DNA from 2 places in the Planococcus sp. ANT_H30 genome. Region 2 is predicted to be linked to the other one. Evidence: riboswitches for the same ligand, from Rfam matches in the RefSeq annotation. Region 2 holds a riboswitch; the other holds the start of a gene.
What was found. Region 2 has a riboswitch for cyclic di-GMP ahead of FQ085_RS13905 (amidase). Riboswitches for the same ligand answer to the same signal wherever they lie in the genome.

Region 1: linked by a shared signal. The riboswitch ahead of flgB (flagellar basal body rod protein FlgB) and the one ahead of FQ085_RS13905 (amidase) in region 2 are both predicted to bind cyclic di-GMP.

Annotation. Positions count from the first base shown of each region.
Region 1 covers NZ_VOBJ01000003.1:335,304-338,727, reverse strand. The annotation lists gene FQ085_RS10140 (flagellar hook-basal body protein) at 1-106, opposite strand, end outside; gene FQ085_RS10135 (flagellar hook-basal body protein) at 121-957, opposite strand; cyclic di-GMP riboswitch class I at 1,180-1,266, shown strand; gene flgB (flagellar basal body rod protein FlgB) at 1,346-1,747, shown strand; gene flgC (flagellar basal body rod protein FlgC) at 1,753-2,208, shown strand; gene fliE (flagellar hook-basal body complex protein FliE) at 2,604-2,900, shown strand; gene fliF (flagellar basal-body MS-ring/collar protein FliF) at 2,926-3,424, shown strand, end outside.
Region 2 covers NZ_VOBJ01000007.1:43,221-46,644, reverse strand. The annotation lists gene mgtE (magnesium transporter) at 1-1,296, opposite strand, end outside; cyclic di-GMP riboswitch class I at 1,427-1,514, shown strand; gene FQ085_RS13905 (amidase) at 1,562-2,431, shown strand; gene FQ085_RS13900 (hypothetical protein) at 2,537-3,424, opposite strand, start outside.

The DNA of each region.
Region 1 (3,424 bases), on a different contig from region 2:
GTTTATAGCCATTGGTGTTGACGTTGGCGATATTGTTGCCAATCAAGTCGATTTTCTTTTGCAGTTCACTCATCGTGTTACTCGCAGTATTCATTTGGATATTCAATGGTTCACTTCCTCCTAAACGCGTCCGATTTCATTGACGGCTTTTTCCATGCTGCGGTCGTATGCTTGAATTACTTTTTGGTTGGATTCGAAGCCGCGGTATGTCGTCATCATGTCTGTCATGGTTTTGGTCAAGTCCACATTCGATTGTTCAATAAATCCTTGTTTTAAAAAGCTGTTTGTGCCAGCAAGTCGAGCAACATTATCGATAAACTGAGGAGCAGCTTCTGCATCTCCCGTCCAGCGTAAAAGATTCTGACCTTCTTTTACAAATTGCTGTGGGTTGTCCGTGTGACCAATCCACAAGCGATCGCCTTGTGTACCATCTGCTAGAATAAGTTGGCCATTGTCTTGGACAGTAAAATCGGCTGAACCAACTTGAATGGGTTGTTGGTTTTCGCCGAGAACAGGAAAGCCGTCACTAGTCGTTAAAAATCCTTCAGTGTTTACTGCGAAAGAGCCGTTTTTTGTGTAACGCATCTCACCGTTTTCAGCTGTCACTGCGAAAACCATCGACCCTTTTTGTTGGGTATCCGTGTTTAGTGGTAATAATTCATCCAACAACGCCATATCTGTTGAATTTCCAGTTTCTCGTAACGGACCTTGAAGAAAAGACGGAATACCCTCCTGTGGATATACTCCTGTAGTCAAACTACCGATATTTTGGGGGACTATTGTACCTTTTTTTCCGTTTTCGATCGCTACGATGAGTTGGTCTGGAAATGCGCGTAAGACGGCTTTGTCTTCTTTAAATCCTGGAGTATTGGCGTTTGATAGGTTATTTGTCAATATTTGTTGATTCCTATTATTGGCCATCATCCCTGATGTAGCAGTATATAATCCGCGAAACATAGGTTTTTCTCCTTCTTATTAACATAATGATAGATATCGCGTAGCATAACATTAACGAATGAATAAAAATAGTGTCTTATTGATTAATATGGAAGAAATATCATTTTATATTTATAAAAAGAAAAATATACAAAATTATTGAAACATGATACTATCACTTTGTTATTAATTTTTGAAAATAGTACAAAATGATGAGTTTAATAAAAAAATAATAGAATATCATGATGAAAATGGCAAACTTACTCGAAAGGTAAAGACGCAAAGCTACGGGCCTAAATACACAGTGTACAAGGCAGCCGGGTTACCTAAGTGGTATATTTGATAAAAATCCACTTTTTTTAAGTGGGTTTTTATTAGCATATTGATTGTAAAAAAAAGGAGTTTATCGATGAATATATTCCCTAAATCTCTAGAGACCATGGAACAAGCTTTATCGGCTTCTACACTTAAACAGCGAGTTCATTCAGCGAATATCGCCAATGTAGACACGGCTAATTACAAAAGCAAAAAAGTAGATTTCCAAGCAGCGCTCGATACAGCGATGAATCAGCAAAGTCTTTCAAGCTATAAAACAGACAATCGCCACCTGTCGTTTAGCAATGAAGCGGCTGTAGGATCGACTAAAGTTTTAACAAACAACTCAACCCAATATAATAACAATGGCAATAATGTCGACATGGATGTCGAGATGGCTGAACTGGCAAAAAACCAATTATGGTACAACGCCGTAACCGAACGGGTCAACGGCAAACTCAATAGTCTTAGCTCTGTTATTAATGGAGGGAGATAACAAAAATGAGTTTATTCAGTGGATTTAATATTAGTGCTTCAGGGCTGACGGCTAACCGAATGCGCATGGATGTGGTCTCTGCGAACATCGCAAACGCCAATACGAACCGTGCCGAATTAGTGGACGGGGAATGGGTGCCGTACCGAAGAAAATCAGTTGAGTTGTCTCAAAGTGGAACCTCGCCTTTTGCCAATCAATTGCAGTCGGCAATGAATAGGGGAAACACTGCAGTGACAGGTGTTAACGTGTCGGAAATTAGAGAAGACCAGACGCCTTTTACACTAACGTATGATCCGGAACATCCAGATGCTGGAGAAGACGGCTATGTTCGTTCATCCAACGTGGATCCACTAAAAGAAATGGTCGATTTGATGTCGGCAACCCGTTCGTACGAAGCAAACGTCACGGCATTGAATGCATCAAAAAGCATGTTTATGAAAGCTTTGGAAATCGGCAAATAACTCACTTTACTTAAGGTGAAAGAAATTGCTCCAGGCGGACGCTTTCCAAGAGATGGTCCAAAGGAATTTGGACCATCTCTTTGCGACGAAGCTAGCGCAGCGATGCAGGAGCAGCGGTTTCCTAGTGGCACCTACTTAAAATAGTCGGCGCCTTCCGCTTTTTCTTCTAAGAGTCGTGAAGTCACTTATTACTAAATGCTTGATTAGTGAATAACAATTAAGATATGGAGCAAAACAACGGAGACTCCTGCGGAATAGCGAGACGACCAAGACCCCGCAAGGAGCAGAGCGACTGAGGAGGCTTGGGTGCGAGCCCGCGGAAAGCGCAGTTGGTTTGCGGAATATCTCCAGAAAAATGACAAAGCTAAACCTACTATAACTACCTAGGAGGCACCATGGAAAAAATCAGCGGGATTCAAACGCCTTTTATTCAAAACCAATTATTCGACAAAGTGAAGCCGGATAACAAAGTTGAAGGGTTCGGAGAAATATTCAAAGATGCATTAAAAGGAGTAAGCAAAGCACAAAACGAATCAGATAAATTGACCAATCAATTGGTGACAGGAGAAGTTCAGGATGTTCATGAAGTAATGATCGCTTCGCAAAAGGCCAGCTTGTCGTTGCAAATGACGATGCAGGTACGAAATAAAGTGGTTGAAGCTTATCAAGAAGTGATGAGAATGCAAGTATGATTGAAACCGGCAGGATGATGATGAAATGAAAGAAAAGCTTTTAGTATTCAAAACGAAAATGAGCGAATCATGGACCAGTTTTTCTCCTGTAACGAAATGGTCTGTTATCGGCTCTTTTTTTATCACATTAATGATTTTAGGAATCTTCGTTTTCTTTAGCAATCAATCTAATTTTTCTGTATTGTATTCTGATTTGACGGCGGCCGAAGCTGGTGAAATCAAGACGGCGATTGAAGAACAAGCGATTCCTGTGGAAGTGTCGGCAGATGGTAAAACGATCAGTGTGCCTGAAGAGCATTTGGCTAATTTGAAAGTAAGTTTAGCAGCTGAAGGCATTCCGAAAAACGGCAATGTCAATTACGGTACGTTTAGTGAAAATATGGGACTCGGGATGACCGATCGTCATTTTGATGTGGTTGAACGGGATGCGATGCAAAATGAGTTAGCGTATTTGATTGAGCAAATTGACGGAGTGACAGAAGCCAATGTCATGATTACGTTGCCAAAGGAAAATATTTGGATTA
Region 2 (3,424 bases):
GTTGATGGTAGTAATCAGTGGACCGGAAGCAACGGCTGGATCAATATTGAATCGGTACAGAATCAGTGGGATAATAGTTCCGGCTAAAGTACCAATAATTAAAGTCATTAATAGAGAGCCACCCACGACAATTCCTAAAATAAAGCTACCTTGCCATACATAAGCAATCAATAAAATAAGAACAGAACAAATCACGCCAATAATGATGCCGACCCATAATTCTCGGATGATCAGTTTAACGGTTTGCTTGAAATCTAGCTTTTGCGAAGCTAGTCCACGAACAACAACAGATAGGGATTGTGTGCCGGTATTTCCAGTCATCCCAGCAATCAACGGCATAAAAAAGGTTAATGCGACAACTGCTTGCAACGTATCTTCAAAACGGCTAATGATGCTGCCTGAAAATAGACCAATGAACAGCAGGAGGATTAGCCAAGGAAGGCGACGATAAGCTGCCGTCCAAGCCGGAGTATTAAAATCAATCGATTTACCAGATGCCGAAAGTTTTTCAATGTCTTCATTGGCTTCTTGCATCACGACATCAATGACGTCATCAACCGTTACAACCCCTGCGAGTGTATTGTCATGTTCCACAATGGGCAATGTCACAAAGTCATAGCGGCTAATGATGTGTGCCACATCTTCTTGGTCCATCAATACATCAGCTTTGACGACGCGGTTGTACATAATGTCTTCTACTTTATCCTCAAGATTTCCAAGAATTAAATCCTTATAGGAAATCACGCCGCGTAGTTTTTTATCTTCGTCTACTACGTAAAGGTAATTGAGATACTCCGCTATTTCTGCAAAATGCTTGATTTTATCAATAGCATCTCGAATTGTATAATGCCGTGGAATCCATACGTAACGGTTATTCATAAGACGTCCTGCAGTTTCTGGCGGATAATTGATCGTTCTTTGAACAAATTTAGAATCGTCTTGGTTAATTTGAGATAACAATTCGTTAATGCGATCAGGCTCTAAATCATCTAAGAATAAAGCCAAATCATCGTTATCCATACGATCCAACACTTTTTTTGATTTTTCTACACCCAATTTTTGCAGAATTTCGGCTTGCTCTGTTTTAGGCAGCTCTTGCATTAAATCTGTGAGTTGAAAAATCGTTAAATACAACAAAAATTTGTTTCGATGTTTTTCTGGCAAATGTCGATAATGAACACCCATATCGTAAGGTTGGAGTTCACTCAATATTGCCTGAAATTCATTACTATTGCCTTCTTGTAAAGACTGAATTAATGCCAATGTAATTTCGTCTTCACGTATTGCTGTAGACATTGTAGGTCACTCCTTAGTAATAAAAGATGTAGACAAATCCTACTGTTGATTATTGCCTTAAACTTCACAATTTGAAAGGGCTATTTAAAAAAGGTAGTAAAATCTCATAAATTAACATATAATAATGAAAATCTGAAAAAGGCAAACTCCATCGAAAGAGGAGGACGCAAAGCCATGAGCCTACCCGTTGAAAAACGCAAGGTCGTCTGGTTGCCAGGGTCTCGTTCTTTGAGCTCCGGCTTACAGAATGGGAGGATATCAGAAGATGAAAAAAATAATAATGGCAGGTGTGTGTTTGTTGATTATGCTGACACAAAGTGGAGTGAGTGCACAAGCAGCTGAGACGGAAGTCAAAGCTACCTGGTTATGGAATCCGTGGATGATTTATAGCGATGAAGCGGGAACCCTTGCTTTTTTAGACAGTAAGGATGTCAATAAAGTCTACGTGCAGATTGACGCGGATATTCCCGTGGATGTCTATAAAAGGTTTATTGAAAAAGCGGGACTATTAGGAATGACGATTTACGCATTGGACGGTGCTAGTGACTGGGTAGCACCAAAGGGCTTTACCAAGCAAGATCGGTTGATGAACTGGTTATCGTCTTATCAACAAGGTGCTTTGCAAGCTCAAAAATTTGCAGGTGTTCATTTGGATGTAGAGCCTTACCTTTATAGCGGTTGGAATACGAACCGAGCGGCCACTGTAAAATCCTATCAAGCCCTTTTGAGTAAAGCTAGTGCTAGTACAGCTGCAATGAACTTACCCCTTGAAGCAGATTTGCCTTTTTGGTTTGATGAAATCACTTATAAAAATATTTATGGCAAAGGGATACTTGCAGAGTGGGTGATTGCTAACACACATAGTGTGACCTTGATGGCTTATAGAGATTCTGCTGCTTTGATTACAGAACTTGTAAAGAACGAAGTGGCCTATGCAGAAAAATACGGCAAATCAGTAGTAGTCGGAGTTGAAACTGGTGAGACTGATGAAGGCGACAACATTTCTTTCTACGAAGAGGGCGAAACTTTCATGGAAGGTGAATTAGCTGCAGTAACTGCACACTATGCAGGGATAACTGGTTTTGGCGGCGTCGCGATTCACCACGTAGATAGCTGGAAAACGATGACACCCTAAAAAAACAGCAAGGTTGAGCCATACCGGCCAACCTTGCTGTTTTTTTATGATTTACTCATCTATAAAACCATAAACCGGACACGCTACTAACATGTCCGGTTTATATCACTGAGTGTTGCCAAAAGTTTCTTGAAGAATGTAATACGATTGCTTCAAGCGTTCTTTGGATTGTGGCAGTCCCCATGTGTCCCATGAATACTGGGCTGCTTGAGTTGCAGTAAAGGTTTCAGTTGCTTTACCATTATCATCCGTTAAACTAGCAGCGACATCTATTCCTTCAATTGTTCTCGAAGCCTCAATGCCGTCTTGTTGAAGATCCCCTGTAAATTCTCGTTTTGCCGGATCTTTAGCATTCAGCAACATCCAAGGAATTCGGATTTCCATGATGCCTGTTTTTTCATCGTAGTAATAATCGTTCAAAGAATCATAGTTTTCATGCTCCGGATTGGCAATACCAAATCGGAAAACACCGGTTTCATAAGAAGAAAATGGCAGTGTTTCTCCAGTATCGGGACGCACAAATTCTTTGTTCAATGCGAGTCGAATCGGATGGAAAGTCGATTCAATATTTTCTTCTGCAGGAATCATCTTTAAACGGTTGTGATAATCATAATAGAAGCTGTCGTAATCGCCTGCAACTTGCATTTGTGCTTGTTTTAAATCGTTCATCTTCAACTGAAAATCTGCGAGAAATTCTGTTTTCCCCAACGCATCAACTGCAATGCCTTGGTCTTCACGAATACTAAAGTACAAATTGAAATCCTGTTCAGTCCACCAGGTTTTATCGGTAGGATCGAATTGGGCTTTGATGTAAACGTAGCGCTCATCTGAATCCATGGTCAAGGTTCTGAGGGCACCGTTGTCTTTTTCGTATAGCTTTTGCCCATCTTGCCAATCATCTTCACCATCGACTTTCACTTTATGACGATCAAAGCTCAACAATCCGAATTGCTGCTCATTTGTTTGAGCATTGGACCAAAATGGCCGTTCGTT